One region of the Variovorax sp. FW301-JW7 genome, then DNA from elsewhere that is predicted to be linked to it. Evidence: riboswitches for the same ligand, from Rfam matches in the RefSeq annotation. Region 1 holds a riboswitch; the other holds the start of a gene.
What was found. Region 1 has a riboswitch for glycine ahead of AC3WQM_RS12345 (D-amino acid dehydrogenase). Riboswitches for the same ligand answer to the same signal wherever they lie in the genome.

Region 2: another riboswitch for glycine. It lies ahead of gcvT (glycine cleavage system aminomethyltransferase GcvT); the one in region 1 lies ahead of AC3WQM_RS12345 (D-amino acid dehydrogenase).

Annotation. Positions count from the first base shown of each region.
Region 1 is NZ_JBYTBC010000004.1:101,614-107,455, forward strand. Features, by position in the region: gene AC3WQM_RS12330 (PhaM family polyhydroxyalkanoate granule multifunctional regulatory protein) at 1-139, shown strand, start outside; gene AC3WQM_RS12335 (FIST signal transduction protein) at 189-1,469, shown strand; gene AC3WQM_RS12340 (RtcB family protein) at 1,684-3,099, shown strand; gene AC3WQM_RS12345 (D-amino acid dehydrogenase) at 3,119-4,426, opposite strand; glycine riboswitch at 4,518-4,624, opposite strand; glycine riboswitch at 4,669-4,759, opposite strand; gene rfbB (dTDP-glucose 4,6-dehydratase) at 4,877-5,842, shown strand, end outside.
Region 2 is NZ_JBYTBC010000003.1:231,808-237,649, forward strand. Features, by position in the region: gene gcvP (aminomethyl-transferring glycine dehydrogenase) at 1-56, opposite strand, end outside; gene gcvH (glycine cleavage system protein GcvH) at 118-489, opposite strand; gene gcvT (glycine cleavage system aminomethyltransferase GcvT) at 561-1,733, opposite strand; glycine riboswitch at 1,781-1,885, opposite strand; glycine riboswitch at 1,898-1,988, opposite strand; gene AC3WQM_RS09560 (hypothetical protein) at 2,020-2,556, opposite strand; gene AC3WQM_RS09565 (L,D-transpeptidase Cds6 family protein) at 2,652-3,134, opposite strand; gene AC3WQM_RS09570 (MFS transporter) at 3,395-4,585, opposite strand; gene AC3WQM_RS09575 (AraC family transcriptional regulator) at 4,695-5,474, shown strand; gene AC3WQM_RS09580 (TRAP transporter large permease) at 5,508-5,842, opposite strand, start outside.

The DNA.
Region 1 (5,842 bases):
CAAGGCAACGGCGGCGCGCAAGCCGGCCGCCAAGACCGCGGCGAAGAAGGCCGCCGCCAAGAAAGCCGCGCCGGCACCCGCCGCGCGCAAGAAAACCACGTCCACCGCCGCGCGCAAGCGAACCTCCGGCCGGCGCTGACGTCTCACAGTCACCTTTCCAGACGACGACGCACGGGTCGGTACGCACCATGAAACTGTTTCCCACCGGCCATGCCACCCACCCGCAATGGCGCATGGCCGCCGGCCTCGTGCTGGCCCAGTTGCGCGCGCAGATGGCGCTGCCCGATTACGCGTCGAACCCGACGCTCGGGCTGCTCTACATCACCGACCACTACGCGAGCGAGGCGCAGGAGATCCTCGATCACCTGAGCGCCGAACTGCCCGAGGTCACCGACTGGTCGGGCACGGTCGGCATCGGCGTGTCGGCCAACAACGCCGAGTACTTCGACGAGCCCGGCCTGAGCCTGATGCTGTGCGCGCTGCCCAGCGACCAGTACCGCGTGTTCTCGGGCGTGGCGCCGCTGGGCAGCTCCGAAATGAGCGGCTTCGAGGCGCACACCGCGCTCGTGCACGCCGACCCCGCCACGCCCGACCTGGGCGAGCTCATCGGCGAGATGGCGGGCCGCACCGACACCGGCTACCTGTTCGGCGGGCTCTCGTCCGGCCGCGGCGGGGCGCTGCAGTTCGCGGTCGGCGGCAACGGCAACATCCGCGGCCACGGTGCGGCGGGCGGTGTGTTTTCGGGCGGCTTGTCGGGCGTGGTGTTCGGCGAGGGCGTGCGGCTGGTGTCGCGCGTCACGCAGGGCTGCCAGCCGCTGCGCACGGGCGGCGCGCGCGAGCGCGAGATCACCGAGGCCGACGGCAACCTGCTGCTCTCGCTCGACGGCGAGCCGGCGCTCGACGTGCTGCTGGCCGACCTGCAGGTGTCGCTCGACCGGCCGCAGGAGGCCATCGACGCCGTGCGCAACACGCTGGTCGGCCTGGCCGACGCGGGCAGCGACGGCATCCGCCGCACCGGCGACCTGGGCGCTGACGTGCTGGTGCGCCACATCATCGGCCTCGATCCGACGCGGCGCGGCATCGCCATTGCCGACAACGCCGAGGCCGGCATGCGGCTGAGCTTCTGCCGCCGCAACGCGCAGGCGGCGCGCGCCGACCTGATGCGCATCTGCGCCGAGATCCGCGAAGAGCTCGAGCCCGAAGAACAGACGCTGGCCACCGCGCGCGCCGTGGCGGCCGGCGAGGCCGAGGCCGCGCCGCATCCCGCGCGGCGCATCGCGGGCGCGGTGTACGTGAGCTGCTCGGGACGCGGCGGCCCGCACTTCGGTGCGCCGGGCGCTGAGCTGCAGATCGTGCGGCATGCGCTGGGCGACGTGCCGCTGGTCGGCTTCTTCGCCGCCGGCGAAATCGCACGCCACCACCTGTACGGCTACACCGGCGTGCTGACGGTGTTCACCGCGCCGGACTGACTGGCTGACTGACGGGAAAAAACGACGCGTGCGCCTGCGCGTTGTTTTCGCAGGCGGTTCGCGTCGCTAGAATCCGCCCGCTTTCTTGAATCTCTGCTGCTGCAAGAAGGAGTGATCCGCGCGCCCCGAGGCACGCGGTCGATCTCTTTCGCCCCGCCATGCGATGTGACGGGGCCCGGAAACCGACACGGTTTCCCCGAATGGAATTGCAGCCATGGGCAGCCCCAACCACAGTCATTTTTCGAGACTCCAGCGCGCCTTTTCGCGCGCGAACATCGCCGTCGATTACCGCGACGGCATCTATCACCTTCGCAACGAAGCCGCGCAGGCGACCGTTCTTCTGCCGCAGAGCCTGCCGCTGGAAGAAAAAGCCGTGAACCAGCTGCTGGCCTTCGCCAGCGTGCGCTCGCCCGACGGCGCGCATGGCGTGTGCAAGGCCTGCGCGACGCCGGACTTTCATCCGGGCTCGGTCGCGCCGGTGGGCAGCGTCGTCGCCACCGATGGCGACTTCGTGATTCCCGCCGCGGTCGGCACCGACATCAACTGCGGCATGCGCCTGCTGACCACCGGCCTCACGCTGGACCAGGTGGCGCCGCACAAGACGCAGTTGCTCGCGCGGCTCACGCGCAGCTTGCTCGACAACGGGCGCGACGTGCCGGTGCACACGGCGGCGTTTCGCGCGCTGTTCGACGAAGGGCCGGCCGCGTTCCTGGACGCCGTGCGCAATGACGGGCTCTGGGCGGCCTGCGACCGCGACCGGCTGCAGGCCGAGATCGGCGCGTGCATCGGCCTGGCGAGCTTCGGCGGGCAATCGCGGCACGCACCGCCGGCCTACACCGGCGCGCGCCACGAGGTGTTCCGCGATCCGTGCCTGGGCACGCCGGGCAGCGGCAACCACTTCGTCGAGCTGCAGGTGGTCGACCAGGTGATGGACCGACACGCGGCGTACCGCGCAGGGCTCAAGGCGGGCGAGGTCGTCGTGATGATCCACAGCGGCTCGCGCGACATCGGGTTCCATGTCGGCGGCCGATGGATGGACCGCGCACGGGCCGAGTGGCCGCAGGGCCTGCGCCATCCGAAGAGCGGGCTGTACGGCCTGGCCGGGCCGCAGGCGCAGGAGTACCTCGAAGCCATGGGCGTGGCCGCGCGCTACGCGTGGGCCAACCGCGTCGTGCTGGCCGAGCTGGTGCGCAAGGACTTCGCCGAGCTGCTGGGCGCCACGGCGTCGACGCTGGTGGTCGACGTGCCGCACAACGTGGTGCTGCGCGAGCACGGTATGAACATCCATCGCAAGGGCGCGACGCCGGCGCACGCGGGCGACCTGGCGCTGATTCCCGGGTCGATGGGCGATCACTCGTACCTCGCGACCGGGCTGGGGCATGAGGACTGGCTGTGGTCGTGCAGCCATGGCGCCGGCCGGCGCATGCGTCGGCAGGAAGTGCGCGCGATGCGGCCCGCGCCCGGCGACGCCGATGCCAGCTGGCAGTGTGTGACCTTGCGCGAAGAGCGCCGCATCGAAGAGGCGCCGCAGGCCTACAAGCCGATCGGCGCGGTGATCGAGGCGCAGGAAAGTGCAGGGCTCATCCGCTGCGCCGTGCGGCTCAAGCCCTGGGTCACGTTCAAGGCGTGACCCAGGGGCGCGTGTCGTGTCAGCCCAGTGCGGGTTGCACGGCACGCGGCGCGTTCGCCGGCATGCCGGCGAACGCGAAGTCGACCTCGGGCGCCAGCCCGCTCACGATGCGCGCGATCGACTTGCCCGAGCCGCAGGCGTGCGTCCAGCCGAGCGTGCCGTGGCCGGTGTTGAGGAACAGATTCGGCAGCTTGGTCTTGCCGATCAGCGGCACGTTGCTCGGCGTGGCCGGGCGCAGGCCGGTCCAGAACTGCGCGCGCTCGGTGTCGCCGGCGCCGGGGAAGAGTTCTTCGACGCGCCGCACGATGGCTTCGCAGCGCACCCGGTTCAGGTCGCGGTCGTAGCCGTTGAGCTCGGCCGTGCCGGCAATGCGCAGGCGGTCGCCCGACTCCGACGTGTAGCGCGAGAACACCAGCTTGTATTCGTCGTCGGTGAGCGAGACCTGGTGCGCCTTCGATGCGTCCTTCACGGGCAGCGTCACCGAGTAGCCCTTGGCCGGGTAGATCGGCAGGCGGATGCCCAGCGGCGCGGCGTACAGCGGGCTCAGCGAACCCATCGCAAGCACGAAGGCATCGCCGCGGATGCGCTGGAAGCGGCCTTCGTTGTCGGTCGCCTCGACGTGGTCGATGCTGCCGCCGGCTTCGCGCAGCGCGGTCACCGTGTGGCTCATGAGGAACTTCACGCCGGCCGCCTCGGCCAGCTTCACGAGCTCGCGTGCGAAGCGGTTGGCGTCGCCCGATTCGTCTTCGGCGGTGTACGTGGCGCCGGCGAGTTGGGGGCGGATGTGGGCGAGGGCGGGTTCGATCTTGATGGCCTCGTCGGCCGAGATGACCAGCCGCTCGCAGCCCAGGGCACGCATCTGCTCGGCGGGCGCGAGGGCGCCGTCGAATTCTTTTTGCGTCGTGTAGAAGTGCAGGATGCCTTGCGTGCGCTGGTCATAGTTCAGGCCGGTGTCTCGACGCAATTGCTGCAACATTTCCCGGCTGTATGTACCGAGACGAACGATCTGTTCGATGTTGTGGCGGGTGCGCGCGGGGGTGCATTCGCGCAGGAACTGCAGGCCCCAGAGCCACTGGCGCATGTCGGCGCGGATGCGAAACAGCAGCGGCGCATCTTCCTTGCCAAGCCACTGCAGCACCTTCAGCGGCGCGCTCGGATTGGCCCAGGGTTCGGCATGGCTGACCGAGATCTGGCCTCCGTTGGCGAAGCTGGTTTCGGCGGCCGGGGTGGCCTGCCGGTCGATCACGGTCACCTCGTGGCCGAGTTGCTGGAGGTAGTAGGCCGAAGTCACGCCGAGCAGGCCGGCGCCAAGAACGATCACACGCATTGCAAGTACCTTTGAGTTTGCAGCGCTTGAACGGCGGGCGTGGAGCGCTATTGAAAAAATAGCAAGCAACCGGACGACCGTTGTCCAAGTTGCCGCTCCCCCTGTCCTCGGTACCTGAGAGATTCACCCTGCTGCACCCGCAGCGGGTTTGCTCCTTCGGTGCGCCACATGGCGTGGCGGCTCTCCAGACGGCTGTATCGATGAGTGCAGTACTGACCCCTTGCCGAAATTCCGTGGCGTTGCCTGGAATGTCGTCGGGCCGACCTGAGCGTTTATGGGAGTTTGCGCCTTCGGTAGGGCCTCCGTGGAGGCCCGCTCTCCTGCAATTGTTGGCGATTGTAGGCGGGCCCCGCAAGCCGGCCAAGCCCTGTACATCGGCACTTCACACCGATGGGATAATTGAATGTTGATTTTCGGTAAAGCAAACTTTTTTCTACAGGTGGGGACTCCATGATCCTGGTTACCGGCGGCGCAGGCTTCATTGGCGCCAATTTCGTACTCGACTGGATCGCGCAGGGCGACGAGCCCGTCGTGAACCTCGACAAGCTGACCTACGCAGGCAACCTCGAGACCCTCGCATCGCTCAAGGGCAACGCGAACCACGTCTTCGTGCAAGGCGACATCGGCGACAGCGCACTGCTCGACCGCCTGCTGGCCGAGCACAAACCGCGTGCCGTCGTGAACTTTGCCGCGGAATCGCACGTCGATCGCTCGATCCACGGCCCGGAAGACTTCGTGCAGACCAACGTGCTCGGCACCTTCCGCCTGCTCGAATCGGTGCGCGGTTACTGGAACGCCCTGCCGGCCGACCAGAAGGCGCCCTTCCGCTTCCTGCATGTGTCGACCGACGAGGTCTACGGCTCGCTCTCCAAGACCGACCCGGCGTTCACCGAAGAGAACAAGTACGAGCCCAACAGCCCGTACTCGGCCAGCAAGGCCGCCAGCGACCACCTCGTGCGCGCCTGGCACCACACCTACGGCCTGCCGGTGGTCACCACCAACTGCTCGAACAACTACGGCCCGTTCCACTTCCCCGAGAAGCTGATCCCGCTGATGATCGTCAACGCACTGGCCGGCAAGAACCTGCCCGTGTACGGCGACGGCATGCAGGTGCGCGACTGGCTTTACGTGAAGGACCACTGCAGCGCCATCCGCCGCGTGCTCGAGGCCGGCAAGCTCGGCGAGACCTACAACGTCGGCGGCTGGAACGAGAAGCCCAACATCGAGATCGTCAACACCGTGTGCGCGTTGCTCGACGAGCTGAGCCCTCGCGCCGACGGCAAACCGTACAAGGAACAGATCACCTACGTCACGGACCGCCCGGGCCACGACCGCCGCTACGCCATCGATGCACGCAAGCTCGAGGCCGAGCTTGGCTGGAAGCCTGCCGAGACCTTCGACACCGGCATCCGCAAG
Region 2 (5,842 bases), on a different contig from region 1:
AGGAATTCTTCGGCGTTCTCTAGTTCTTGCAAAGAGGGAAGGGCGGGAATCGGCATGGCGGTGAAGGCTCGGGGGAGAAGGAACGAAGGTGCGAGGAAACGGCTGCTGTTCAGCGGATCAGGATTCGGCGGCGAACTTGTCGTAGCTGGCGGCGTCGAGCAGGGCGTCGAGCTGCGCGGGCTCGCTCAGCTTGACCTTGAAGAACCAGCCGGCGGCCAGCGGGTCGCTGTTGGCCAGCGACGGGTCGGCGCGCAGCGCTTCGTTGACTTCGGTGATCTCGCCCGACACGGGCATGAACACATCGGCGGCGGCCTTCACCGACTCGACCACACCGGCGACCTCGCCTTGCGCGAAGGTCTTGCCCACTTCAGGCAGGTCGACGAACACCACGTCGCCCAGCGCGTCCTGCGCATGCACGGTGATGCCGACGGTGGCGGCGCCGCCTTCGGCCGCCACCCATTCGTGGTCCTTGGTGTATTTGATGCTCATGAAAAAACTCCTCGTGGAAAAAATGGAATCGGGGTGCAGAGCCTAGCCGGGTCTGCGGGGTTCAGTGTCGGTCAGCCGCGGTAGTAGCGGGTCGGCACGAAAGGCATGGTCGAGACTTCCATCGGCACCGGCTTGCCGCGCACGATGGCCTGCACGCGCGTGCCGGGCTCGGCGAAGGCGGCGGCTACGTAGCCCATGGCCACGCAGCGGTCGGCCGTGGGGCCGAGCAGGCCGCTGGTGACGGCGCCGATGTCGTGGCCTTCGAGCGACTGCAGCAGCGTGCCGTCGCGCACCGGAATGCGTTCCAGTGCCACGAGGCCGACGCGCTTGCGCGTGAGCGTCTTGTGGTCGGTGTGGCCGGCCGCGCCCGAGGCGACGGCGGCCAGCTGGGCCAGCACCTTGGCCGCGCCCGGAAAGCCGCCTTCGCGCGCACCGCCGGCGCGGCGCACCTTCTGGATCGCCCAGTTGAGCGAGGCTTCGACCGGCGTGGTGGTGGTGTCGATGTCGTTGCCGTACAGGCACAGGCCGGCTTCGAGCCGCAGCGAGTTGCGCGCGCCCAGGCCGACGGGCTTCACTTCGGGCTGCGCGAGCAGCAGGCGGGCGAGGGCGTCGGCGTCCTTGCCAGCCACCGAGATTTCGAATCCGTCTTCGCCGGTGTAGCCGCTGCGGGTGACGAAGGCCGCGATGCCGCCGATCTGCACCGCGCCGCCGGTCATGAACACGAAGCGCTCGATGCCGGGCGACAGGCGCGCCAGCGTGGCTGCGGCCTGCGGGCCCTGCAGTGCGAGCAGGGCGTGGTCGGGCAGGGGCTGCACCGCGCAGCGCGCGCCGATCCTGGCCTGGATGTGGGCGATGTCGGCCACCTTGCAGGCGCCGTTCACGATCACGAAGAGCGAACCGTTGCCTTCGTTGAAGAACATCAGGTCGTCGAGGATGCCGCCCTCGTCGTTCAGCAGCAGACCGTAGCGCTGCTTGCCGGCGGGCAGGTCGATCACGTCGACGGGCATCAGGGTTTCGAAGGCGGCGGCGGCATCGGGGCCGACCAGGCGCAGCTGGCCCATGTGCGAGATGTCGAACAGGCCGGCCGCGTCGCGCGTGTGCTTGTGCTCGGCCATGAGGCCGGCGGGGTACTGCACGGGCATTGAATAGCCGGCGAAGGGCACCATGCGGGCGCCAAGCTCCACGTGCAGGTCGTACAGCGGGGTCTTGAGAAGTTGGGCGTCAGAAGCGGAGGAAGCGGCCACGGGGCACTCCAAAGGGGCAGTCGAAATCCATGGCTGCAACGCCACGGGCCACCCCTGCTGTCCGCTTTACCTGAGAGATTCGCCCCACGATCGGGGTTTGCTCCTTCGGTGGGCCGTGTGCAATGCCACGGCCTCTCTCCAGCAAGGAAACGCCGGTGGTTGCCGGCGTCTTGTCAGTCCTTTTGCCTGAGCGTTCGGGGAACCCCTGCGCCTTCGGCGGCCCCGTCGCGCGGGGCTCTCTCCTGACCCGGCGAGTGTAGTGGATCGCGGGGCCGGGGCTGGCGGCTCAGTGCACGGTTTCGGCCGGCGGCAGCAGCTTGTCGATGCGCTCGCGCAGCGAGTCGGCGCGCTCGGGGCCGGCGGCCTTCTCGATCTCGGAGAGCATCAGCGCGGCGATGGTCAGCATGGCTTCGCGGTCGCGGGCCTCGCGCAGGGCGTCGCGCATCTGGTTGGCGAAGCGCGGGTCGCGGCGCACGAACATGCGCTCGCAGATGTCGAACAGGAACATGCGCGTGGTGGCCAGCGAGCGCTTGCCGTCGAAGCTGTCGGCCGAGGTGGCGACCTGGATCGGCTCGGCGGCGGGGACGGGCGTGGGGGCCGCTGCGGGAGGCGGCGCGACCGGGCGCGCGACCTGCAGGTAGCCGCGCTGCATCAGCCCCTGGATCGCCTGCTCGGCCTCGACGCGGCTGGGGAACAGCGGGCTGAAGTCGGTCAGCGAGCGCCGGCCGTCGGCCATGAGCAGCAGGGCGCGCTCACGCTGGCTGAGCGTGCGCTGCCCGGCCTGGAGTTCGTCGCGTGCCTTCTCGGTCTTGGTGGGGAACATGGCGGCCACAGCTTTCGGAGGTCGAAGGCAGCAGCATCGTTGCAAGTGGTGACATCTTCGTGAACCATTTGCCTTACAGGGACAAGGGGGGCGCGTCAGTTGCCCGCGCTCTCCTTGCGGATCAGCCAGCGCGTGCCCACGCGCTGCAGCTCGAGGGTCTTGCGGTCGGTCTCGGTGAGCGCGTCGGCGCGGTAGACCTGCCGGAACTGCGCGCTGGCCGAGGTGCCCTGGACGCTGATCACCAGCCCCTCGATGCCCACGCTGATGCGCGACTTGCCCGTGATGCGGGCGCGCCGGTCGGCCTCCCAGCGCTCGCGGGTCTGGCCGCGCGCGGGGGTGAAGTCGGCCGCGTAGGCCGCGAGGTAGCGCTCGACGTCGCGCGCGGACCAGGCGGCAGCCCAGGCGCGCACGGCGCTTTCCACTTCGGCGAGGTGGGTGACGGGATTGGTGGGATTGGCGGGGGCGGCTGCTGGTGCAACGGCTGCAACGGGCGCGGCGGCCGGCGTGGCCGCGATACCGGCGGTGGCCAGCAAGCCGGCAGCGACAAGGCTGCTGCCCTGGGCGACGATTCGGTGCATGGCGTCCTTCTCTTTCCTTCTTCTTGTCTGTCAGGCTCGACGTCGAAGCTTGCGTCGATTCTGGCAGTGAAAGAGAGCGCGTGCGGCGTGGAATCGCCCACGGATTTCGGTGGTCCGTGGTTCAGGGCGCGTGCACAGGCCACCGGGTGCTTCCCTCCGCGAATGTCCCCCGCCTTCGGCTCCTCCTTGATTTCGCTGCGGGAAGCACCCAGTGCCCTGTGCACGGTGGGCGCTGCCGTTGCGCGGGAACGGAACTCAACTCAGGCCGCCGCAGCCTCGCCCGCCATCACCTGCACTGTGCGATTGCGCAGCCGCAAGGCGAGCACGGTCGCGACGCACAGCACGCACAACACCACCGTCAGCGTCACGCCGAGCCCGCGTGCATCCGACAGCAGGCCGAACAGCGGCGACACCAGCCCGCCGACCGAGAGTGCGAGCCCGAGCGTGATGCCGCTGGCGGTGGCCGGGTTGCGCGGCAGGTAGTCCTGCGCGAGCGTCACCTGCGCGGCGAAGGGCAGGAACATGCTCATGCCGAGCCACGCGGTGCAGGCCAGCGCCGCGCCGGGCGTCGACGCGAGCACGAGGCCCGCCATGGCCGGCAGCGCGAGCAGGTAGCCGCAGCGGATCGTGCCCATGCGCCCGATGCGGTCGCCGAGCCAGCCGCCGGCCAGCGTGCCCACGGCCCCCGCGGCGGTGAAGGCGGTGAGCGCCGCGGCGCCCTGGAAGGTGCTGCCGTGCAGGTCGCGCGTGATGCGCAGCGAGAGCATCGACAGCACCGTGACGTAGGGGATCGACCAGCCCACGATGGTCGCCACCAGCAGGCTGAAGGCGCGCCAGTCGTTGTGCGGCTTCAGCACCTGGGCGCGGGCCTGCGCGGCCCGTGCCGCGGTGGCCGCGTGGTGGGCGGCCGCGCTGCGCCGTGCATTCGCCGCGACCCACACCACGCCCATCGCCACTGCGGGAATGCCCAGCAGGTAGCTGCGCGACAGGCTGCCGCCGCCGACGACCGTGGCCGCCAGCACCGGCGCGAACGAGGCGCCGATGGTGCCGCCCACCGAGAACACGCTCATCGCCTTCTGCGAGGCGCCGCCGGCCGCGCGCGCGGCCACGGTGGCGGGCGGGTGGTAGGCCGCGATGCCCAGCCCGCACAGCGCGACCGCGATCCAGGTCAGCAGGTAGCTCTGGCTCAGGCCCGCCAGCACCACGCCCAGCGCCGCCACCAGGAAGCCCACGGGCACCAGCCAGGCGCGCGGGTGGCGGTCGGCGTACAGGCCGAACAGCGGCTGCACCACGCTCGACAGCCCGGTGGCCGCCAGCATCAGGCCGCTCACGGCCGTGTAGCTGTAGCCGCGCTCCAGCACCATGAAGGGCAGCAGCGCGGGCACGAGGCCCTGGTAGAGGTCGTTGACGGCATGGGTGCCGGTGAGCAGCCCGAGTCGGCGCGTGTTCATGCGATGGCTTCTTTCCTGGATGTCCGGTTGGAGAAAAAGGGGGAGAAAAGCCATCGTAGGAAGCCAGGGGAAGATGTTCTCGCTATGAATGTGCAAACATCGTCGTGAAATGGACAAACTGAATCTGCGCCCCGACGAGGGCGAATCGACCCCGCGCGCCGTGGCCGTGCTGGCCACCGATCCGGCGGGCGACGCCTTCATTCCGCCGCATGCGCACCGGCGCGGGCAGCTCATCCACGCGATCTCGGGCGTGATGATGGTCGGCGCCGCTGCCGGCAGCTGGGTGGTGCCGCCGGGGCGCGGCGTCTGGGTGCCGCCGGGCATGACGCACCAGATCCGCATGGCGGGCGAGGTGAAGATGCGCACGGTCTTCGTCGAGCCCGGCACGCGCGCCGACCTGGGCGCCGAGTGCCGCGTGATCCATGTGGGCGCGCTGTTGCGCGAGCTGATCGTGGCGGCCGTGTCGCTGCCGCTGGACTACCCGCCGGGCGGGCGCGACGAGCGCGTGATGGAGCTGATCCTCGACGAGATCGAGGCCGCGCCCGCGCTGTCGCTGCATGTGCCGATGCCGCGCCACGCGCGCCTGGCCGCGCTGTGCGAGGCGCTGATCCGCGACCCCGCGCAGCCCGCCACGCTCGACGGCTGGGCCGCGCGGCTGCACATGAATGCGCGCACGCTGGCGCGGCTGTTCGAACGCGAGACCGGCATGACCTTCGGCGCGTGGTGCCGCCAGGCGCGGTTGCTGCTGAGCCTGCCGCGGCTGGCCGCGGGCGCATCGATCCTGGAGGTGGCGCTGGCGCACGGCTACGAGAGCCCGAGCGCCTTCACCGCGATGTTTCGCCGCACGCTCGGCGTGCCGCCGAGCCAGTACCTGCACCCGCCGGCCTGAAGCTGGGGGTGCGGGCCGGAGCGGCCCGCGCCGCTACTTGAACCCGAGCGCGCGTGGCAGCCAGGTGCTCAGCATCGGCACGAAGGTCAGCAGGACCAGCACCGCGCCGTGCGCCCACAGGAAGGGCACCAGTTCCTTCACCAGCGCCGACATCGGCACCTTCGACACGTTGCAGGTGACGAACAGCAGCCCGCCCACCGGCGGCGTGATCATGCCCAGCGTGAGGTTGAAGATCACGATCATCGCGAAGTGCACCGGGTCGACGCCCAGCTTGATCGCCACCGGCGCGAGGATCGGCGCCAGCACCATCACGCCCGGCAGCGGCTCGATGAAGATGCCGAACAGCAGCAGGAACACGTTGACGATGA